Methylomagnum ishizawai: one gene and its partner. The protein of the gene in region 2 interacts with the protein of the main gene of each other region in a pairwise test. Links are inferred from orthologs where the notes say so. Each region holds a gene or a part of one and is shown on either strand. Other genes may lie near its edges. The genes, in order: def and K5658_RS15740.

The links.
Region 1: the proteins of K5658_RS15740 (region 2) and def interact in binary tests that used the Escherichia coli proteins (3 or more experiments, as listed by UniProt). The link is inferred for Methylomagnum ishizawai from one-to-one orthologs.

What each region holds. Positions count from the first base shown.
Region 1 is NZ_AP019783.1:4,050,432-4,066,772, forward strand. The notes cover bases 7,843-10,695. They hold def (peptide deformylase), read right to left. Parts: upstream 9,614-10,695; coding sequence 9,071-9,613; downstream 7,843-9,070. Other genes in these bases: rsmB (16S rRNA (cytosine(967)-C(5))-methyltransferase RsmB), read right to left, coding at 7,843-8,137; fmt (methionyl-tRNA formyltransferase), read right to left, coding at 8,134-9,066; K5658_RS18260 (LysM peptidoglycan-binding domain-containing protein), read left to right, coding at 9,731-10,695. Outside these bases: K5658_RS18210 (exodeoxyribonuclease III), read left to right, coding at 1-4; K5658_RS18215 (AmpG family muropeptide MFS transporter), read left to right, coding at 1-1,274; K5658_RS18220 (YiiX/YebB-like N1pC/P60 family cysteine hydrolase), read left to right, coding at 1,335-1,913; K5658_RS18225 (hypothetical protein), read right to left, coding at 1,990-2,631; K5658_RS18230 (sigma-54-dependent transcriptional regulator), read right to left, coding at 2,752-4,119; K5658_RS18235 (sensor histidine kinase), read right to left, coding at 4,126-6,312; K5658_RS18240 (DUF4390 domain-containing protein), read right to left, coding at 6,294-6,854; more of rsmB, read right to left, coding at 6,851-7,842; more of K5658_RS18260, read left to right, coding at 10,696-10,867; DNA-processing protein DprA, read left to right, coding at 10,870-11,973; K5658_RS18270 (Smg family protein), read left to right, coding at 12,015-12,482; topA (type I DNA topoisomerase), read left to right, coding at 12,592-14,898; L-threonylcarbamoyladenylate synthase type 1 TsaC, read left to right, coding at 14,914-15,468; indole-3-glycerol phosphate synthase TrpC, read right to left, coding at 15,724-16,341. UniProt on the Escherichia coli protein: Removes the formyl group from the N-terminal Met of newly synthesized proteins. Requires at least a dipeptide for an efficient rate of reaction. N-terminal L-methionine is a prerequisite for activity but the enzyme has broad specificity at other positions.
Region 2 is NZ_AP019783.1:3,450,764-3,457,843, reverse strand. What follows is about bases 3,672-6,611. They hold K5658_RS15740 (aspartate-semialdehyde dehydrogenase), read right to left. Parts: upstream 5,683-6,611; coding sequence 4,660-5,682; downstream 3,672-4,659. Other genes in these bases: leuB (3-isopropylmalate dehydrogenase), read right to left, coding at 5,704-6,611; K5658_RS23995 (motility hub landmark protein FimV), read right to left, coding at 3,672-4,581. Also shown: mrcB (penicillin-binding protein 1B), read left to right, coding at 1-1,791; more of K5658_RS23995, read right to left, coding at 1,810-3,671; more of leuB, read right to left, coding at 6,612-6,789; leuD (3-isopropylmalate dehydratase small subunit), read right to left, coding at 6,888-7,080.

The DNA of each region.
Region 1 (16,341 bases), 610 kb from region 2 along the record:
CTGAGGCGTTGTTCAACCGGCGGATTTTGATCTGCGTCCTGACCGGGTTTTCCTCCGGGCTGCCCTTGTTCATCCTCATCAGCCTGCTATCGGCCTGGCTACGGGAAGGCGGGGTCGATCTCAAGGCGATTGGCCTCCTGGCCCTGGTGCAATTCCCCTATATCTGGAAATTCCTGTGGGCCCCCCTGTGCGACCGCTACGGGTTGGGCCTGGGGCGGCGGCGGACCTGGATGCTGGCAACGCAACTGGCCTTGCTGGCCGCCGTGCCGATGTTCGGCTGGCTTTCGCCGCGGCAGGACATGATCGCCATCACCGGGCTGGCGGTGGTCGTGGCCTTGTTCTCGGCCACCCAGGATATCGCCATCGACGCCTTCCGCCGCGAAATCCTCAGGGACGAGGAGCAGGGCCTGGGCAACGTGGTCCATGTCAATGCCTACAAGGTGGCCGGCTTGGTGCCGGGTTCCCTGTCGCTGATCCTGGCCGACCATGTGTCCTGGGAATGGGTGTATTCGATCACCGCGCTGTTCATGTTGCCGGGCATCTTCCTGTCGCTGATGGTGCGCGAACCGGAAAGCTCCCGCCGCGCCCCGGCCACGCTGCGGGCGGCGCTGGTGGAACCGTTCCACGAATTCATCGGGCGCAAGGGCTGGGCCGGGGCGCTGACCCTGCTGGCCTTCATCTTCTTCTACAAACTGGGCGACAGCATGGCGACGGCGCTGGCGACGCCGTTCTACCTCGACCTCGGCTTCAGCAAGACCGAAATCGGCATGATCGCCAAGCACGCCGGGCTATGGCCGAATGTGGCGGGCGGCTTGCTGGGGGGGGTGTGGATGGTGTCGCTGGGCACGCACCGCGCCCTGTGGGTGTTCGGGGCGTTGCAGGCCGTGGTCATCCTGGGCTTCGCCTGGCTCGCGACCGCCGGCCACGATCCGGTGGGGCTGGCGGCGGTGATCGGCGCGGAGGCGTTCGGCGTGGGGCTGGGCACGGCGGCGTTCGTGGCCTATATCGCCGCCGCCACCCATCCGGCCTATACCGCGACCCAGTTCGCGCTGTTCACCAGCCTCGCCGCCACGCCGCGCACCTTGGCGAACGCCTTCACCGGGTTTTTGGTCGAGGGCGGCGATATCAAGCTGGGGGGGACGCGCCTGTTCCATGTGGACGCGCTGGGCTGGGAACGGTTCTTCTGGCTGTGTTTCGCGGCGGCGCTGCCGGGGATGTTGTTGCTATTCAAGGTCGCGCCTTGGCGTGGGGAAAACCGGGATTCGGGGAAGTGACGCGCCCTGCCCTTCCGTTATCAGCCAGACCAACCCCCATGGACTAAAGGAGCCTATTCAATGCCCATAACCGCCAGCGAAATCCCGCTCGAACCCGGCGACCTGATATTCACCTCGATCCCCTATTATCTTTATCGCAAAGTGGCCGCCGCCACCGGATCGAAAGCCTCCCATGTCGGGATCGCCTTTCCCGATGCGGAGGGCGGCTGGAGGGTCGCCGAAAGCGCCGTCCCCGTCGTCCAATACTCGAAGCTGGATCGGTTTTTGGCGCGTTCGGAAAATGGCTGGTTTTGCGTCCGCCGTTTGAAATCCGGCCTGACGCCCGCCCAAGTGGACGCGCTACGGCAAGCCTGCGATGCGAGGTTGGGGAAGCTCTACCACCTGGGATTCAAATACGAATCCTCCCGGCAGTTCTGTTCCAAATTCGTCTACGATGCTTATCGGGAAGCGACGGGTATCGAAGTGGGAACCCTGGAATCCTTCTCCGAACTCCTCCATAACCAGCCCGATACTTCGCTGATATTTTGGCAGCTATGGTTTTTCGGAATGATCCCCTGGTCCAGATTGACCATCACCCCGGCCAGCCAAATGGAATCCCCGGTTTTGAATACGATTATCGAATCTCCAACCGCCGCGTAAACCAGCCCAAGCATCCTGCCAAATCGACGGGACCAGCGGGTTACGGCGGAGTACCGCCTAACCCGCCCTACCGCTTTCAAGCATCCTTCCGCAGCTTATAGGTAAACCCATCCGCCCCGCATTTCTCCGTCAACCGCTCGATAATCCGCTGGCAGCGCTTGGGCGCATCGTTGGGACCGGCCACGAAATGGGGTTTGCCATCCTTGCCGAAGTTGAAGGTTTCGGTGCATTCCTTGGGATCGATAGCGCCGAAGATATGGCGGGCTTCCTCGTATTCGTCGTGGGGCTTGAAACCCAGTTGGTCGGCATATTCCGCGCACTGCTCGACCAAGGCCCGGATCAGGGCGGGCTCGGCCAAGCCGAAGTTTTCATGCTCGTGCATCCGGCCAATCGTCCGGGTATATTCGGACACTTCCAAAGCCCGGAGGAAAGCGTTCCTCACCCCCATGCAATAGACATCCAGCATGAACCCGGCGGCGATGACTTCCTCGTCGTTGATCTGGCGGGCGATAATCGCGGTGCCGAAGCCATTGGCGAACAAGCCTTGGGGAATCAGGCATTGGTGGATGGGGAATTTCCCGACGGCTTCCAAGCTTTCCTTGATGAGTTTCTCGGACTGGGCCTTGTCCAGATAAATCACCCTTTGGTTTTTTTCCTCGCGCTTGATCTTCTTCTTGGCGAGGCGTTTTTGACGATTGACATCTTGAGTAGTAGCCATAGCGGTATCGATAACTATAGGTTTTATTGTGGGTGGATGAGCGCGGTTATCCGCGTAATTGCTGGCTTTGGATTGATCTAACGCATCCTTATACTCTCCTGGGCTATTTCCCGACGCCGCCTACCGCTTATCCTTGAACTTGATTCCCAAGGAATTCAACTTGCGGTAAAGATGGGTCCGCTCCAAACCTATCGCCTGGGACAACCGGGCCACGCTGCCCGCGTATTTCTCCAGGTGGTATTCGAGATAGGCCTTCTCGAAATGTTCGCGGGCGTCCTTGAGCGGCAAATCATAGAAATCCGGCTGGTTCAGCGCGACGCCGGGCACCGCGATGGATTCGCCCAAGGCCATCTTGACCTCGTCCAATTCCACTTCCTCGCCGCTGCCGAGGATCAAGAGCCGTTGCACCAGATTCTTCAATTCGCGGACATTGCCATGCCAGGGATAATGGCGCAGGAAATTCTGCACCGCCACGCCGAACCGGCGGAACGGTAGTTTTTCCCGGCTCACGAAATAATCCACGTAGAAACCCAGCAACTCCGGCACGTCCTCGTGATGCTCGGCCAGCGGCGGCACCCGCAGCGTCACCACATTCAAGAGATAATACAGCTCGCGGCGGAACCGCCCGGTCCGGACTTCCTCTTCCAGGGATTTGCGGGTGGAGGCGACGATCCTGACATCGACATGCACCAATTCGCTGCCGCCCACGCGGGAGAAGCTGTTGGATTCCAGGGCGCTCATCAGCCGGACCTGGGTTTCCTCCTCCATATCGGCGACTTCGTCCAGGAACAAGGTGCCGCCGTGGGCTTGCTCCAACAGGCCGCGCTGCACATTGCCGGCGCCATCGGCCCGCCCGAAGAATTCCACCGCCGAATATTCCGGGGCGATGGTGCCGACGCCGACATCGATGAACGGGCCATCGCGCCGCACGCTGTTGGCGTGGAGGTAGCGGGCCAGGGTTTCCTTGCCGCAACCGGGTTCGCCCACGAACAGCACGCGGGCGTCGTGCTGGGCCAAGCGCCGCACCTGGTCGCGCAGGCGCTCCATGGCGGCACCGCGGCCCACGGGTTCGACCGGGGCTTCCACCCGCCGCCTCAGCCCCACGTTCTCGCGCTTGAGCTTGGCGTTCTCCAAGGCCCGTTCCACCGTGACCAGGAGCTTGGCCATGGACAGGGGTTTTTCCAGGAAATCGTAGGCACCGAGCCGGGTGGCCTCGACGGCGGTTTCCACCGTGGCATGGCCCGACATCATGATGACCGGACCCAGGGTGTCGTCGCGCAGCCAGTCCTTGAGCAGGCTGATCCCGTCCTCGTCGGGCATCCAAATGTCGAGGAGGATCAAATCGGGCTTGTGCGCCGACCGGAGTTGCCGCGCCACGGCCCCGTTTTCGGCGACATGGACCGCGTAGCCCTCGTCCTCCAAGATTTCCTGCAACAGGCGGCGGATATCGGGTTCGTCGTCCACCACCAAGATACTTGTTTTGTTCATCCTGCCTCACGCCTCCGCGAGCGTCGCCGACGCCGCCGTTCGGGCCACCACCGGCAGGCGGATCACGAAACCCGCGCCGTCCCGGTAACCGGTATCCAATTTTATGCTGCCGCCATGCTCTTCGATGATCTTCCTGACGATGGCCAGCCCCAATCCCGTGCCCTTGGCCTTGGTCGTGACATAAGGCTCGAAGATGCGGTCGGCCTGGTCGGCGGGGATGCCGGGACCGGCATCGTACAGCCGCAATTCCACGATCGGGTGATGGCCTTCCGCCACAACCTGGGTCTGGATACGCATTCTACCCGAGCCGCCGCCCGGCACGGCTTCCTGCGAATTTTTAATGAGGTTGTGCAACACCTGCCGGAGCTTGACCGGATCGACATGGACCTCGGGCAGGTCGTGGGCCAGGGCCAGTTCGAATTCCAGGCCGCTCTGGGGCGGATACAAGGCCACCACCGCTTCGATCAAGGCGTCGAGGTCCACCCATTGCAATTGGATGATGGAGGGCTTGGCGTATTCGGCGAAGGCGTTGACCATGGTTTTCATGGCCTCGACCTGTTGGACGATGGTGCGGGTGGAACGGTCCAGCACCTCGGCGTCGGCCTCGGCGAGGTTCTTGGCGAGCTTGTGGCGGAGGCGCTCCGCCGAAAGCTGGATCGGGGTCAGGGGATTCTTGATCTCATGGGCCAGGCGGCGGGCCACTTCGCTCCAGGCGGCGGCGCGTTGGGCCTGGATCAAGGCGGTCACATCGTCGATGACCAGCACCGAACCCAGGCGCTCGCCCCCGGCCCCGAACAAGGGCGTGCCCCGGCAGAACAATTCCTGGCGACCCTCCAAACCGGCGAAGGGGATTTCTTCCTGCCAAGCGCCGGGCGCGGTCCGCAGGCGTCCGGCGATGCCGTCCAGGAGATCGGCCAAATGCGGGTGCGTGGCGGTGAGCGCGGCGGTGGGTTCGCCGATATAGCGGCCCAATTCGGCATGCAGGATGGCATCCGCCGCCCCGTTGGCGGTCAGGAGGCGCAAGGAGGCATCGAAGCTCAACACGCCGGAAGAAAGGCTGCATAGCAAGGTTTCCAAATAGGCGCGCTGCCGTTCGACCTCCTGGCGCGAGCGCTGGGCCTCGTCGCGGGCTTGGCCGATCTTCTCGGTCATGGCGTTGAAGGATTCGACCAGGAAACCGAGTTCGTCGCGCCGCCGCACCGGCAGGCGTTTTTCGTAATTGCCCTCGGCCACGGCGCGGGTGCCATGCGCCAGATAACGCACCGGGGCGACGATGCGGCGGATGCTCTGGAACGCCGCCCACAGCGCGGCCAGGAGGCTCAACAGCAGCACCAGCGACAAGGTCAGCCCGAAGGTCAGCTTCAAGGAACCGCGCAGGAAGGTCAGTTCCTTGTAATGCAGATAGGCCGATTCCACGGTCCCGGTCAGCCGCGCCAGCTTCGACGGCACCGGATAGACCGCTTGCAGGAACAGCGTATCCTCGCCCGCCATGCCCACCACCGCCCGGATTTGCGAGCCTTCCCCGCCGGGCTGGGCTTCCAGGCCCACATAGGCCTTGCCCTGCTTCACCTGCAACAGGATGCCGATTTCCGGCAGGTCCGGGATGATCTGCTCGGACTGGAAGCCGCTGAAGGCCAGGATGCGGCCCTGCCGGGAAAACACCGTGAAATCGCCCTCCTCCAGGGAATCGCGCAATTCGCCCAGGCGGATGGCGAGCAGCGAAGGCGGGGAATCGGCCAGTTGCTCGGCGGCCTGCTCGGTCTGCTTGAGCATGGCCCGCATCCGTTCGTCGAGGGCGGTCTGGCCCAGTTGCAGGGCGTCCTCCATGGCGTGGTCGATGCGCACATCGAACCAGCTATCGATGCTTTGTTCGAGGAACTGCATGGAGTAATAGAACACGATGGCGGCCGGGGCCAGCGACAACAGGCTGAACAGGAACACCATGCGGGTGGTGAGGTTCGAGCCCGCCGCCTTGCGCTTCCATTGCCGGAACAGCGAATAGGCGTTGGCGATCACCAAGCCCAGCAGCAATACCGAACCCAGCAGGTTCACCACCACCAGCCAGGAATACATCGCGCCCAACTGCGAAGCGTCCTGGGTCGCCGAACTCATCAAGTGCAGCGAGACCAAGACGCCCAGGAACAGGGCGAGGATGGACAGCCCCAAGGGCGGCTTCAGCCTGAAACGCGCCATCGGAACCAGGGGCTCCCGAGATACCAGCCAGGCGACACATAGGCCAGGGGCCGCAGCGGCAGCGGCAGGGCTTCGATATCAAGCTTGGCGGCGAGGCCGACCCAATATTCCCGGCCCGGCGCGAACGCCGCCTTGGGTAGGGCGCGCCAGCCGCGGATTTCGCCCAGGGCGTCGAGCGAGGCGCGGAGGCTGGCGAAATCGCGGGTCGCGCCGCTGCTTTCGTTGGCGATCTGGTAGGTTTTCGCCAGCGGGTGATAGTGGATGAAGAAACGGCGGGATTCGCTGAGCAGGGTTTCATCCAGCCAATAATCGCGGTGGCGCTGGATTTTGAACTGGATGACCACGGTCAAGGGCACGCCGTGTTCCAGGGCGTCGATGGCGGGGGCGCTGAAGCGGTAGTCGATATCGGCGTTCAAGGCATATTGGTCGGCGATGGGCACCAACTGGGCGTCGAGGATGCGGAAGCCGTATTCGGCGGCCCGGCCCTCCAGGCCGTGGCATAGCGCCAGCGGCAATAACCAGCGCGTCCAGCGCGGAATCACGCCTTCTCCAACAGCGCGTAGTAGAAACCGTCCATGCCGTTCTGACCGGCCAAGATTTGACGGCCATGGCGGGCCGGGACGCCCCAATCCGCCGCCACCGGACGCTCGCGGGCTTCCGGGTGGGCGTCGAGGAAGGCGGCGACGCGCTGTTCGTTTTCGCGCTTGAGGACCGAGCAAGTGGCGTATAACAGCCGACCGCCGGGGGCCAATAGCGGCCACATGGCTTCGAGGATGCGGGCCTGGGCCGCCGCCAAATCGGCAATATCGTCCGCCCGCCGCAGCAGTTTGATGTCCGGGTGGCGGCGGATCACGCCGGTGGCCGAACAAGGCGCGTCGACCAGGATGCGGTCGAAGGGACGGCCATCCCACCAGGATTCGGGCCGGGTGGCATCGCCCACCAGGACCGTGGCCGCGAGTCCCAGGCGTTGCAGGTTGCCGTGGACCCTGGCGAGGCGCTCGGAAGAAATATCGACCGCGACGACCTCGGCCAGACCGTGACAGGCTTCGAGGAGGTGGGCGGTCTTGCCGCCGGGCGCGGCGCAGACATCCAACACCCGCTGCCCCGCCGCCAAATCCAGCAAAGGCGCGGCCAGTTGCGCCGCCACGTCCTGCACCGAAACCGCGCCCTCGGCGAAACCGGGCAGGTTTTCGACCGGTACCGGCGTTTCGACGATGACCGCGCTGGCGCATATCGCCGATGCCGCCGCCGCGATGCCCGCTTCGGCCAAGCGCTGTAGATAAGCTTCGCGGGAATCCCGTGCCAGATTCACCCGCAAGGCCAAGGGCGGGGCGGCGTTGTTATGGTGGAGGGTATCGGCGTAGTGGGCGGGCCAATCCTTGCGGAGTTGGCGGATCAACCAGCCGGGATGGGCCAGGGCCGCGCTTTCGTCGGTGTCGGCCTCGGCTTCGAGGCGGTCCTGCTCGCGTTGGTAGCTGCGCAGCACGCCATTCAACAAAGGCTTGGCCCAGACCTTGGGACCGACGGCGGCGACCGTTTCCGCCACCGCCGCATGGGGTTTGACCCGCGTGTACTTGAGTTGGTAAAGCCCGAGCAAGGCCAACATGCGGATTTCGGCGTCCTTGATGGGCTTATGGGTCAGGATCGCCAGGATGCGGTCCAAACGCCAATACCAACGCGCCACGCCATAGCACAGCGCCTGCACGAAGGCACGGTCGTTGTCCTTGGGGATTTGGGGCAGGGCCGCGTTGAGGGCGGAAGTGAGGAACTCACCCCCGGCCGCGACCTGGACCAGGACGCTGGCCGCGATGGCGCGGGTATTCAAGCGGGCCGACCGAGGCGCTCGGCCTTGAGGGTGTAGGCGTTGAGGAAATCCCGCGCCGCCACCCGCTTGGCTCCGGGCAACTGGACTTCGAGCAGCCGCAGCACGCCCTGGCCGGTGGCGACATCGAGGGTGCGTTCGCGGTCCAGCACGGTGCCGGGGGCGGCGGCGGTGGTTTCGTCCAGGGCCTCGGCCAGCCACACGCGGAGGGTGGTGTCGCGCCATTGGGTTTCCGCCACCGGCCAGGGGTTGAAGGCGCGGACGCGGCGTTCCAGTTCCGGGGCGGATAGGGTCCAATCCAGCGCGGCCTCGGCCTTTTCCAGCTTGGCGGCGTAGGTCACCTGGGCTTCGTCCTGGATTTCCGGGCGGACGGCGCCGGTTTCGAGATCGGGCAGGGTTTCGGCCAGGGCTTCCGCACCCAACCGGGCCAAGCGGTCGTGCAACTCGCCCGCCGTTTCCAGCCGACCGATGCGGCAGGTTTTTTTATGCAGCATCGGCCCCGCGTCCAGGCGCGGCTCGATATACATGATGGTGATGCCGGTTTCCGCATCGCCCGCCAGCACCGAGCGCTGGATGGGCGCGGCCCCGCGCCAGCGCGGCAACAGCGAGGCATGGATGTTGACGCAGCCGAGCTTGGGAATCTCCAGCACCGCCTTGGGCAGGATCAAGCCATAGGCCACCACCACCAGCACATCGGGTTCCAGGGCGCGGAGTTGGGCTTGGTCTTCCCCGTCCTTGAGGGTCGCGGGCTGGAATACCGGGATGTGGTGGGCGGTGGCGACTTGTTTGACGGGGCTGGGCGTGAGCTTGCGGCCCCGTCCGGCGGGGCGGTCGGGTTGGGTGTAGACCGCGATGATGTCGTGGTCGGTGCCGAGCAGCATTTGCAAGGGCGGCACCGCGAATTCCGGGGTTCCGGCGAAGACGATCCTCATGGGCTCAGATCGCCGCCGCTTTGCCGCCCGCTTTAGGGCTTTGGCCGGCGCGTTGGCGTTGTTCCTTCTTGAGCTTCTTGCGGACCAGTTGACGCTTGAGGGGCGAGAGGTAATCGACGAACAGCTTGCCTTCCAGATGGTCCATCTCGTGCTGTATGCACACGGACAGCAATCCTTCGGCCTCCAGCTCGAAGGAATGGCCGTCGCGGCCCAAGGCCCGCACCTTGACCTTTTCGGCGCGGCTGGTCTTCTCGAAGATGCCGGGGACCGAGAGGCAGCCTTCGTCCATTTCGCCGATGCCGCTCTTTTCGAGCAATTCCGGGTTGACGAGGCAGAGCGGCGAGCTTTTGTCCTCGGAGGTATCGATCACGATCACGCGCTTTTGCACGTTCACCTGATTCGCGGCCAAACCCACGCCCGGCGCGGCGTACATGGTTTCGAGCATGTCGTCGATCAAACGCCGGATGGAATCGTCCACCACCTCCACGGGAACGGCTTTTTTGCGGAGCCGTTCGTCGGGGAATTCGAGGATGGTTAAAGTAGCCATGTTTCTTAACCGGAAAGCACTGTATAGAATTGGATGGAATTCTAGCGAAATCACACTAGACTTTGAATGCCGTTCCACGACAGACCCCCACCACTCCATGAAAGTTGCGCGAACCCCATGGCTATCCCCTTCCGCTTGAATTCCCCCCGATTCACCCGGCCATGGCGTTCGTATTCGACGCGGCGCGTTTGGTCGGTGTTATCCCGCCTCGCCTTGGCGCTCTGCTTGTCCGGCGGCTTCGCCTCCGCCGACACCCTCGAACTGAACCCCAACCATCCCGACCGCTACACCGTGGTCCGAGGCGACACCCTGTGGGATATCGCCGGGCGCTTCCTCAACCGGCCTTGGCAATGGCCGGAAATCTGGCATATCAATCCCGAGATCCGCAATCCCGACCTGATCTACCCAGGCGATACGCTGGTCTTGAGCTACGTCAACGGCGTCCCCCAGATCGGCCTGGAAAACGCCGGTTACGACAACGCTCCCGCTTACGAAGACAGCGCCCCCGACGAACAAAAGCTGAGCCCGCGCATCCGCTCCAAGCCCATCTCCCAGGCGATCCCCACCATCCCCATGAACATCGTGCATCCATTCCTGTCGCGGCCGCAGGTGGTGGGACCGGATGAACTGAAGCAAGCCCCCTATGTGGTGGCCTTCGCCGACGAGCATATCGTCGGTGGCTATGGCAACCGCATGTTTGTGCGTTCCATCGGCGAAGGCGCGCCCACGGCCTACACCGTGCTGCGCAGCGGCAATCCCTACAAGGACCCCGACACCGGCGAAATCCTGGGCTACGAGGCTGTTTATATCGGCGACGCCCATGTGGAGCAGGTCGGCGACCCGGCGACCTTGTTCATCGAGCGCACCGAGCAGGAAGCCCGGATCGGCGACCGCCTGCTGCCCCTGCGTTCGGAACCATTGCGCCTGTCCTTCCAACCCCACGCACCGAAGTCCAAGGTCCGGGGCCATATCGTCGGCGTCGTCAACGGCGTCGATCAAATCGGCCAATATTCCATCGTCGCCTTGGACCGGGGTACCGCCGACGGCATCGAAGTCGGGCACGTCCTGCAAATCCTGCAACGCGGGACGATGGTCCGCGACCTCATCGGCCCTTACAGCGGCGAAACCGTCAATACGCCGGAGCAAAAAGCCGGGTTGCTGATGGTGTTCCGGCCTTATGAGCGGGTCAGCTATGCCCTGGTCATGCACGCCTCCCGTGCCCTGCACGTCCTCGACGCCGTGCAAACGCCCTGACCTTGGCTGGGCACAGCGGCTCCGATCTACGCTATTGGCTGGCCCTGCACCGGGCACCGCTGATCGGTAGCCGCCGTTTCGCTTCGCTCCTTTCCCATTTCGGCACGCCCAAAGCGGTGTTCGAGGCCGGTACCGCCGCCTGGACCGCGCTGAAAATCCCCGAGAAAACCATCGCTTATTTCCAGAACCCGGACTGGGGCACCGTCGCCCACGACCTCGATTGGCTGAACGGCTCCCAACGCCACTGCCTGACCCTGCACGATCCCCGCTATCCCGCCCTGCTCCGCGAAATCGCCGACCCGCCGCCGCTGTTGTTCGTCGTGGGCGAACCGGCGGCGCTGGCCTCGCGCCAGGTCGCCATGGTCGGCAGCCGCAATCCCTCGGCCTCGGGGCGCAAAGCGGCGCACCATCTGGCGCGGGAGTTGGCGGCGGCGGGCTACGGGGTGGTCAGCGGCTTGGCCCTGGGCATCGATGCCGCCGCCCATCGCGGCGCCCTGGACGGCAACGGCATCACCCTCGCCGTCGCCGGTACCGGTCCCGATCAAATCTACCCGCGCCAGCATCGCGCCCTGGCCCAGGAAATCGTCGAACGGGGCGGTGCCATCCTTTCCGAATTCCCGCCCGGCACCGAACCCAAGGCCGGCAATTTCCCGCGCCGCAACCGCATCATCAGCGGCCTGGCCCTCGGCACCTTGGTGGTCGAGGCCGCCGAGCAATCCGGCTCGCTCATCACGGCGCGGCTGGCCCTGGAACAGGGCCGCGAAGTGTTCGCCGTGCCGGGTTCGATCTATAGCCCGGTTTCCAAGGGCTGCAACGACCTCATCCAAGAGGGTGCCAAACTGGTGCAATCGGTACGGGATATCGTCGAGGAATTCGGCCCGACAACCCTGCCCGGACGCCCGGAACCCCCGCCGTTGCCCGCGCCCTCCGGCGACGAACCCCATTGGGCGCTCTTGAAATTTATTGCGTACGACCCAACCTCCGTGGATACTCTAGTGGCGGTCACTGGGGAGAGTCCTGAGTCCATCGCCGCCACGTTGCTGATGCTCGAACTGCAAGGCTACGTGGAATCCGCGCCCGGAGGATGCTACGTCCGGATCAAATAAAGCCCCAGCCCGTTATCCACCCAGCGTGAGATCACTAGATGATGAAAGAAAACGTATTCGATGTGTTGATTTACCTGTTCGAGAACTATATGGACGGGGAAATCGATCCGGCGCCCGATCCCGACGTGATCCGCACCGAATTGCTCGAAGCCGGCTTTCCGCAACCGGAAATCAACAAGGCGTTCGACTGGCTGGAATCGCTCACCGAGCGCCACGCCATCAAATCGGTGTCCTCCCCCGCGTTCCGGGTGTTCTGCGAACAGGAAATGGCCAAGCTCGACGCCGAATGCCGTGGCCTCCTCCTGTTCCTAGAGCAAAGCGGCATCCTCACCCCCGAAAGCCGCGAATTGGTGATCGACCGCGTCATGGCCTTCAACGAGGAATCCATCTCGCTGGAAAACCTCAAGTGGGTGGTGCTGATGGTGTTGTTCAGCCAGCCGGACGAGGAAATCGCCTTCGCCCGCATGGAAACGCTGGTCTACGAAACCCTGCCCACCTATCTGCATTGATCCCCTAACGAATCCCCGCCGTCCGGCGGCATCTTCCATCCCGTGGGGATGGCCCTATTCAACGCCGGGAACGCCCGTCCGTTCCCGCCGAGTCCCAAGCTAGAGTTCGATGAGTCAGAATCTGGTCATAGTCGAATCGCCGGCCAAAGCCAAAACCATAGAGAAGTACCTGGGCAAGGACTTCCAGGTGCAGGCTTCCTACGGCCATGTGCGCGACCTGGTGCCCAAGGAGGGCGCGGTCGATCCCGACAACGGTTTCGCGATGAAATACGAAGTCATCGAGAAGAACGAAAAGCACGTCCAGGCCATCGCCAAGGCCATCCGCAAGGCCGACGTGCTGTTCCTCGCCACCGACCCCGACCGCGAAGGCGAGGCCATTTCCTGGCATATCTACGAACTGCTCAAGGAACGCGAGCTCCTGGACGACAAACCCGTCCACCGGGTGGTGTTCCATGAAATCACCAAGCGGGCGGTAACCGAAGCCATCGCCCATCCCAAGCCGCTCTCGACCGACCTCATCAATGCCCAGCAGGCCCGCCGCGCCCTGGATTATCTGGTCGGCTTCAAGCTGTCGCCCTTGCTGTGGAAGAAAATCCGCCGCGGCCTCTCGGCGGGCCGGGTGCAAAGTCCCGCCCTGCGCATGATCGTCGAGCGCGAACAAGAGATCGAACGCTTCACCACCCGCGAATACTGGACCATCGAAGCCACCGCCGCGGTCGAGGGGCAAAACCTCAAGGCCCGCCTCACCCATCTGGACGGGGAGAAGCAGGAGCAATTCAGCCTCACCCAGGAAGCGGAGGCCTATGCCGCCCGCGACGCCTTGATCGCCGCCGCCCAGGGCAAGCTCCTGGTCGCCAAGGTGGAGGAGAAGGAACGCAAGCGCAATCCCGCCGCGCCCTTCACCACTTCCACCATGCAGCAGGAAGCCGCCCGCAAGCTCGGTTTCACCACCAAGCGCACCATGACCATCGCCCAGCAGCTCTACGAGGGCATCGACCTCGGCGGCGAAAGCGTGGGGCTCATCAGCTATATGCGTACCGATTCGGTCAACCTCGCCAACGAGGCGGTGCAGGAACTGCGCGACCTCATCGCTTCCCGCTTCGGCGAAGACAAACTGCCCAAGACCCCGCCGCAGTACAAGACCAAGAGCAAGAACGCCCAGGAAGCCCACGAGGCCATCCGCCCGACTTCCGCCCTGCGCCTGCCGGACAAGGTCAAGCCGTTCCTGAGCCTCGAGCAATACAAGCTCTACAACCTGATTTGGCAGCGCACCGTGGCCTGCCAGATGATCCACGCCACCATCAAGACCGTGTCCGCCGACCTGGCCTGCGGCGCTAAAGGCGTGTTCCGCGCCACCGGCTCCACCGTGGTCAATCCGGGCTTCATGAGCGTCTATCTCGAAGGCAGGGACGATGGCGCGGCCAGCGAGGACGAGGAAGGCTTCCTGCCCACGCTGAAGGAAGGCCAAACCCTCGACCTCCTGGAGGTGATCGCGGGCCAGCATTTCACCGAGCCACCCCCGCGCTACACCGAGGCCAGCCTGGTCAAAACCCTGGAGGAATACGGCATCGGTCGTCCCTCCACCTATGCCGCCATCATTTCCACCTTGCAGCAGCGCCATTATGTCGAGCTGGAAAACAAGCGCTTCCGACCGACCGACGTGGGCAGCGTGGTCAACAAGTTCCTGACCGAGCATTTCACCCAATACGTGGACTACAACTTCACCGCCCTGCTGGAAGACGACCTCGACGCCGTCTCCCGTGGCGAGAAGCAATGGGTGCCGTTGATGCGGGAATTCTGGGGTCCGTTCAAGTCCTTGATCGAAACCAAGGACGAAAGCCTCAAGCGGGCCGACGTGACCCACGAGCAATTGGACGAACAATGCCCCGAGTGCGGTAGCCAATTGTCGATCCGGCTGGGACGCAATGGCCGCTTCGTGGGCTGCACCAACTACCCGACCTGCAAATACACCCGCAACCTCAAAGAGGATGCCGAGCCACCACCCCCCGAGATCGTCGAAGGCAAAACCTGCCCGCTGTGCGATTCACCGCTGGCGATCAAAACGGGCCGCTATGGCAAATTCATCGGGTGCAGCGCCTACCCCACCTGCAAGCACATCGAACCCTTGGAGAAACCCGAGGACACCGGCGTGCCCTGCCCGGAATGCCACAAGGGCAACCTCATCAAGCGCAAATCGCGGTTCGGCAAGCTGTTCTATTCCTGCCCGACCTATCCCAAGTGCAAGTACGCGGCCTGGAATCCGCCGCTCAAAGAACCCTGCCCCAAATGCGGCTGGCCCATCCTCACCCTGAAGACCACCAAGCGCCGCGGCACCGAGAAGGTCTGCCCGCAAAAGGACTGCGACTACGCCGTACCCTACGAAGGCGAGCCGCTGGAAGAAACCTCCGAGGCCTAACCCGCCGGAGCCGCCTTGATCGCCCCGTTCCAAGCCCGATTCGCCGCCCGGCATCTGCGCCGGGGCGGCCTCATCGCCTACCCGACCGAGGGCGTGTACGGCCTGGGCTGCGATCCCCTGAACCCGGACGCGGTCCAGCGCCTGTTGGACCTCAAGGGCCGCTCCGCCGCCAAGGGCTTCATCCTGATCGCCGCCGCTTTCGCCCAGGTCGAACCTTTCCTCCACCTCCCCGGACCCGAGGTCCGCGACCGCCTGCTCGCCGCCTGGCCCGGCCCCGTGACCTTCGTGGTCCCGGCGGCGGCCTGGGTGCCGGATTGGCTGCGGGGCGCATCCAGCAACCTGGCGGTGCGGGTCACGGCGCATCCGGGAGCGGCGGCCTTGTGCCGGGCCTTCGGCGGTCCCTTGGTCTCGACCAGCGCCAACAAGAGCGGGCAACCCCCGGCCCGCGGCCCGCTCGCCCTCCGCAAGCATTTCCCCGCCACCGACGCGCTGCTGGTGCCGGGCCGCTTGGGCGGGGCCAGCGGTCCCACGCCGATCTACGAAGCGGTGAGCGGCAGACGGCTACGTTGAGCCTTGGGCAAACTTCCGGGCATTCTTGCCCGATGATGGTGCAAAAACGCCGCCGCCCTCCCATGGATTCCCCAGGATTTCCGGCCCCGCCGTCCTTTGCCTGTTTGGCACGGAATCCGCTTGTATAAACGCACCCCCTTCAAGCGCTAATGGCGGCGCGGAAGTTCCTTGCGACAGCGTCCAGCCTCCCATCGCCCTCTCCTCGCGATGGTCCGGCGGACGCTTTTTTTTGCCCGCCGGAACTCCGGCCCGCGCCTAAAACCCGAACAACCCCGCCAGCTTTTCCCCCGGCTCCGCCGCCCGCATGAACGCCTCGCCCACCAGGAAGGTATGCACCCCCCGGTCCCGCATCGCAGCCACATCCTCCGGGGCCAGGATGCCGCTTTCGGTCACGACCAAGCGCCCGTCCGGGATCATCGCCAGGAGTTCCAGCGTGGTTTCCAGACGGACCTCGAAGCTGCGGAGGTTGCGGTTGTTGATGCCGATCATGGGCAGGTCCAGCTTCAGGGCGCGTTCCAGTTCGGCGGCGTCATGGACCTCGACCAGCACATCCATCCCCAACTCGCTGGCGAGGTCGGCCAGTTCCTTCATGCGGGCATCGTCCAGCGCGGCGGCGATCAACAGGATGCAATCGGCCCCGATGGCGCGGGCCTCGACCACCTGATAGGGATCGACCGTGAAATCCTTGCGCAACACCGGCAGGGCGCAGGCGGCGCGGGCTTCCTGTAAATAATCCTCCGAACCCTGGAAGAAATCCCGGTCGGTCAGCACCGAGAGGCAGGCCGCGCCATGGTCCGCATAGCTCCGGGCGATTGCCGCGGGATAGAACTCGGGCCGCATCACGCCCTTGCTGGGCGAGGCTTTCTTGATCTC
Region 2 (7,080 bases):
GATTTGTTGCTGAAAGCCCTGTTCTCAACCGAGGACCGCGAGTTCTACCAGCATCATGGCGTGTCGGCGCGGGGCATTCTCAGGGCCATCGTCGCCGATATCCGGGCGGGCGCGCTCGTCCAGGGCGGCAGTACCCTGACCCAGCAGTTGGTGAAGAATTTCTTCCTCACCTCCGAACGCACCTGGTGGCGCAAGCTCAACGAAATCTTCATGGCCTTGATCCTGGAGGCGCGTTATTCCAAGGAGGAAATCCTCGAAGCCTATCTCAACGAAATCTACCTGGGCCAGGACGGGGCCCGCGCCATCCATGGCTTCGGGCTGGCCAGCCGCTATTACTTCAGCCGCTCGCTGGACGAATTGGAGTTGCACCATGTGGCTTTGCTGGTGGCGCTGGTGCGCGGCCCTTCGGTCTACGATCCTTTCAAATCCCCCGACAAGGCCCACAAGCGCCGCGATCTGGTGTTGGACGAGATGGTGGAGCAGGGCTATATCAACGCCAAGCAGGCCGTGACCGCCCAGGCCCGGCCCTTGGACGTGATCCAGAATCCGCACCAGGCCATCAGCCGCTATCCGGCCTTCCTGGACTTGGTGCGCCGCCAATTGCAGCGGGAATACCGGCCCGAAGACCTCACTTCGGAAGGCTTGCGCATCTTCACCACCCTGGATGTGAACGTGCAGCGCCATCTGGAGCAAGCCGCCACCACCATCCTCAAGCAACTGGACGCCCGGACCCGTTCCACCCAATTGGAAACCGCCGCCATCGTCACCCGCCGCGCCAATGGCGAGATCGTGGCCCTGATGGGGGACCGCGATCCGGGCGCGGCGGGTTTCAACCGGGCCTTGGACGCCGAGCGGCAGATCGGTTCCTTGTACAAGCCGGTGGTGTATCTGACCGCCCTGGCCAGTCCCCGCAAATACACCCTGGCCACGCCCTTGCAGGACAGCGCCGTCCGGGTCAAAAGCCCCGGCAGTCCGGTCTGGCTGCCCAAGAACTACGATAACCGCGAGCATGGCGCGGTGCCCTTGTACCGGGCTTTGGCGCATTCCTATAACCTCGCCACCATCCGCCTGGGGATGAGCCTCGGGGTCGGTAACACGGTGAAGACCCTGCGTAAATTGGGGGTGGACAAGCCGGTCGACCAGGTGCCGGCCTTGTTGCTGGGCACCTTGGCGCTGACGCCGTTCGAGGTGGCGGGGATGTACCAGACCTTGGCGAGCGAAGGGTTCATCACCCCGCTGCGGGCCATCCAGGCGGTGGTGGCCCAGGACGGCAAGACCCTGCGCCGCTACGGCCTGAGCGTGAAGCAATCGCTGGATGCCACCTCGGTCTATCTGGTCGATACCGCTTTGCGGTCGGTGTTGCGCGAGGGCACGGGGCGGCCGGCCTATGCCTATCTGCCGTCCACGCTGGAGGCGGCGGGCAAGACCGGCACCACCAACGAATTGCGCGATAGCTGGTTCGCCGGGTTCACCGGGGATTATCTGGGCGTGGTCTGGGTGGGGCGGGACGACAACCAACCGGCGCAGCTGACCGGGGCGCAGGGGGCTTTGAAGGTGTGGGCCGCGACCCTCGGGGCCGTCAGCCACGAACCCCTGGCCTTGGACCCGCCGGACAATCTGGAATGGGCCTGGATCGACCGGGAGACCGGGGGCCGTACCGACGAGGGCTGTCCGGGGGCTTCGCGCTTTCCCTTCGTGGCCGGCTCGGTGCCGGCGCGGTGGTCGGCCTGCGGCGGCGGCGGGATGCCGGAGGCGGCGGGCGGGGAAGCCGGGATCAAGGATTTGTTTTAGGGCGTTCGCGGGGGCGGGTTATCCGCGCCTGCCGCGCTGTCCCGCGAGGGAAAGGTCGGTGTTGTTGCCGTCCAGTTTATCCAACAAGGCGGTGGCTTCGGCTTTTTGGCGGTCGTTGCCGTGGGTGGCGACTTCCATGAGGATTTCCCTGGCCGAATCCTCGTCCTCCATATCGGCGTAGGCTTTCGCCAAATCCAGTTTGGTCTCGAATTGATCCATGTCGGTCAATCCGGCGAACAAATCTTCTTCCTGTTCCTGGACTTCGGGTTCGAGGTCGGTCGGGGCGGGGGCTTGGAATTCTTCGATCTCGTCGATGGTGGGCGCGGGTTCCAACAGGTCCAGGTCGAAATCGAAGCGGCCCAGCGGGGCGCGCTCCGCCGCCGGACCGGCCTCGGAGGTTGTTTCCGCCGGTTCCTGGCCGATCTGGCCGGTGAGTTCGCGCAGGATGTCGTCGATGGTTTTGTCGGCGGACCCGTGATCCGCCAGCAGGGATTCTTCCGGTTCGGGGGCGGGTTCCAGATCGAGGCTGAAGGGGATCAGGTTCTCCAGTTCCCCCACCGGCCCGGTGTCCCGGTGCGGGGTGGCCTGGGGTTCGGTGTCCGCCGCCTTCAGGAAATCGAGGTCGAATTCCAGGGCGTCGAACAGGGCTTGTTCCGGCTCCTTGGCGGCGGGCGCGGGGGTTTTCGCTTCGGCGGCGCGGGCGGGGGCGGGCGTCGCCGCGGTGTCGTCGGCGTCCAGCCCGTCCAGGGAGAGGAAGCCAAGTTCGGCGTCGTCCCCGGCCTCCGACCCGCCTTCCATGAATTCGATTTCGAAGCGCCGCAAATCGTCGATCAATTCGTCGGACAGGTCGAGGGAACCGAGCGGGCTGGATTTGGGAACCGAGGATTTGGCGGGCTCGGCCCCTCCTGTGCGGGGGGCCGCCGGGGCGGTGGCGTGGAACAGGTCGCTGTCGGCCAGTAGTTCGCGGCCCATTTCCTCGACCTTGTCCCAGAAATCTTCTTGCTGGTGCTTGCGCTGGCCCTTGAGTTCGCGGGCATAGCTCTCGAAGGCCGCGCGGTTTTCGGTGGCGTAGTAGATTTCCAGCAGTTTGAGTTTGCACTCGTCGCGGTCGGGATGCTGCTGTATGGCATGGCGGATGAGTTCCTCGGCCTGCTTGTAGCGGCCATAGGCGAGGTAGACATCGGCTTCCGACACCGGATCGACCTCGTCGGTCTCGCTGCCCAGCGCGTCGAAGTCGCTGGGGGTGAATTCGCTGAGGAACGAACTCTTGGTGGTGATGATCGGTTCCGGGGTTTCTTCCAGCGCCTTGGGGGTGGGGAGCGGGATGTGCTGTGGGCTGCCTTCGCGTTCGGCGGCGAGCAGGATGCTCTCGGTGGCCGCGATCTTGGCGTTGCGCCAGCGGATGAGCAGCATGACACCGAAGCCAACCAGGCCCAGGGCGGCACCCCCGTAAAGGTAGGGGCTGAAGTCGAACGGGGTTTCCGCCACGGGGACCGGGGCCGGGGGCGTGACCGGTTTGGCGGGCGCGGTGGGCTTGGCGACCGGGGGTACGTTGGGCTTGGATGGAGGCTGTACCGCTGCCGGGGGCGGCGTGGGCGCGGCGGGTTCGGGTTTGGAGACCGGCGCTGGCTGGACCGGGGTTTCCGCGACGGCGGCTTTGGGCGGCGGCGGTGTGGCCGGTGCGCCGCGCTGGGCCTGTAGGCCGGCGATTTGCTCGTCCTTGAGGGTGAGCAGGCGTTGGATATCGCCGAGTTGCTGCCGGAGCTGGGCCAGTTGCGATCTCAGGTCTTCGGTTTCCTGCTTGGCGGATTCCGCGACTTCCAGCGCTTGTTCGCTCTTGGCCCGGCTGGCGGGGGTGTCGCCGCCGGGGAGCCCGCCTTGGTTCCTGGGCCGGGCCTCGGGCGGCGGGGTGAGTTTGAGTTGCGGACCGCCGGTGTCGTAGGCCGCGGTTCCGGTACCTTGGGCTTGCTGGCGGGTGAATTCGGAGCGGGCCTGGCCGGGCGCGAGCCGGGCGATGAAGTCGCGGCTGGGCAGGCGCAGCACCGCCCCGGCCTTGAGCCCGTTCATGCGGTAGCCGGAGAAGGCTTGCGGATTGGCCCGGTACAGGGCCAGCATCATTTGTTCCTGGGAGACGCCGGGGTCTTGGTTCAGGGCGCGGGCGATGCTCCATAGGGTTTCGTCGCGGCGCACCGGGCCATAGGCTTGGTCGGTGAGTTGGTCCGCGCTGGGCGGGGGCGGCGGGGCGGCGGCGGGGCGGGGCGCGGGTAGGGCGGCGGGACGGGGTGGGCGGGGCGCGGGTTCGCCGCCGCGGCGGATTTCGGCGACCCGTTCGTAGGTGCGGGGGCCGGGGCGTTGCATGGCCGGGGAATCGATCTCGGCCGCGACCCGTTCTTGCAGGCTGGAAGGCGGGTCCAACAGCACGGTGAACTCGCGCAGCAAGCGCCCTTGCGGCCAGTTGACCTCGACCAGGAAATCCATGAAGGGTTCGGTGATGGCCTCGCGGGAACTGACCTGGATGACGTAATTGCCGTTGGCGGTTTGGGTGGGCGTGAAGCGCAGCTTGGTGAGGAAATATTGGCGGTCCAGCCCCGCCTTGGCGAAAGCTTCGGGCGAGGCGAGGCTGACCTTGACATCGGCCAGCGTATCATTACCGGACAGTACCAACGGGATTTCTGCGACCAGGGCTTGGTCCAGGGCGGAGTGCAAATGGATATCGCCAATACCTAGCGCGTTGACCCCCATCGGACTTAGCAGACCTATCAACGCCACGGTTCTCGAGATTTTATGCACTGTTTGGCTCCTTATTTCCAATCGCTGGCAGCGCCCGCCCCAGGCCCGATTCGGGCCCACAGCCCTGAAAAGATTAGACTAGATGTAGGTTTTTGCCAAAATTTCGGCAATTTGGACGCTATTGAGCGCGGCCCCTTTGCGGACATTATCGGCCACCACCCAGAGGTTCAAACCCCTGGGATGGGAGATATCCTCGCGCACCCGGCCCACATAAACAGGGTCTTGTCCGGCGGCTTCTGTAACCGCCGTCGGGTATCCTCCCGGTTTGCGTTCGTCCAAAACTGTGACGCCTTCCGCACTTCGCAAAAGTTCCAGCGCCCGCTCGGCGCTGATTTTTTCGCGGGTCTCGATGTGTACCGCCTCCGAGTGGCCGTAGAACACCGGTACCCGCACCGTGGTGGGATTCACCTGGATGCGGTCGTCGCCCATGATCTTGCGGGTTTCCCACACCATCTTCATTTCTTCCTTGGTGTAGCCGTTGTCGAGGAACACGTCGATCTGCGGCAGCACGTTGAAGGCGATCTGCTTGGGATAGACCTCGGGGCTGATCGGCTTGCCGTTGAGCAGGGCCGCCGTCTGCGACGCCAGTTCCTCGATGGCTTCCTTGCCGGTGCCCGACACCGCCTGGTAGGTGCAGACGTTGATGCGCTCGATGCCCACCGCGTCGTGGATGGGTTTCAAGGCCACCAGCATCTGGATGGTCGAGCAATTGGGGTTGGCGATGATGCCGCGGGTTTTGTACTGGGCGATGGCTTCCGGGTTGACTTCCGGCACCACGAGGGGGATGTCGTCGTCGTAGCGGAATTGCGAGGTGTTGTCGATGACCACGCAACCCGCCGCCGCCGCCTTGGGCGCGTAGATTTCCGAGACCGACGCGCCCGCCGAGAACAGCCCGATATCGGCCAGCGAGAAATCAAAACCGGCCACGTCCTGCACGGTCAGGGTTTGGCCTTTGAATTCCACCTGCTTGCCCGCCGAGCGTTCGCTGGCGAGGGCGTAGACGTTGTTCACCGGGAAATCGCGTTCCTCCAGGATGGAGAACAGGGCTTCGCCGACCGCGCCGGTCGCGCCCAGGACGGCGACATTGTAGGTTTTGCTCATGGGAGCCTCCTTAAGGATCGATCAGCGGGATGCCCGCAGGGCCGCGACGATGGCGTCGCCCATTTCGGCGGTGCCGACCTTGCGGGTGCCTTCCGAGTGGATGTCGGCGGTGCGGTAGCCCGCGTCCAGGGCGGCGGTGACGGCCTGTTCGATGCGGTCGGCGGAAGCGGCGTCGTCGAAGCTATAACGCAGCATCATCGCCAGGGACAGCACGGTGGCGATGGGGTTGGCGACACCCTTGCCGGAAATATCCGGCGCGGAACCGTGGATCGGCTCGTACATGCCCTTGCCGTTCTTGTCCAGCGAGGCCGAGGGCAGCATGCCGATGGAACCGGTCAGCATCGCGGCGCAATCGGACAGGATGTCGCCGAACATGTTGTCGGTCACCATCACGTCGAATTGCTTGGGGGCGCGGACCAACTGCATGGCGGCGTTATCCACATACATATGGGACAAGGCCACATCGGGATATTCCTTCCCGACCTCGATCATGACTTCGCGCCACAGCTCGGTGCATTCCAGCACATTGGCCTTGTCCACCGAACACAGGCGCTTATCGCGCTTCTGGGCGGTTTGGAAACCGATGTGGGCGATGCGGCGGATTTCCGATTCGCTGTAGATCAGGGTGTTGAAACCTTCGCGTTCGCCGTTGTCATTGACGCGGCGGCCGCGCGGCTTGCCGAAATAAATACCACCGGTCAGTTCGCGGATGATGACGATGTCGAGGCCCGACACCACTTCCGGGCGCAGGGTGGACGCCGCTTCCAATTGCGGATAGAGGAGGGCCGGGCGCAGGTTGGCGAACAGTTCCAGTTCGGCGCGGAGACCCAACAGGCCGCGTTCCGGGCGCAGCGAATAATCCAGGGGTTCCCATTTCGGACCGCCGACCGCGCCCAGCAACACCGAATCGGCGGCGCGGGCCAGGGCCAGGGTGGCCTCAGGGAAGGGCGTGCCGTGGGCATCGTAGGCCGCGCCGCCGATCAAGGCTTCCTCGGTTTCGAGGGCGAGGCCGAAGTCCTGGTTCAGGCAGTCGAGGACTTTGAGGGCTTCGGCGACGATTTCGGGTCCAATGCCGTCGCCCGGCAATACTGCGATTTTCTGGGTCATGGGTGCTGTGGGTAATGGTGATTTTCTTCGGGTGGGCGCTGCCACCTAGGGGGGCGGCGGTGGCGGACCGGGGGGGAACCCCGTCCGCCGCTTGGGCTTCAGGCCGCGTCCGGGAACAGCCAGGGCGCTTCGGCCCGGCGCTGGGTTTCATAGGCCCGGATCAGGTCGGCGCGTTGCAGGGTCAGGCCGATATCGTCCAAGCCTTTCAGCAAACGGTGTTTGCGGGAAGGGTCGATCTCGAAATGGAATTTTTCGCCGTACTTATCGGTAATAGTCTGGCTCTCCAAATCG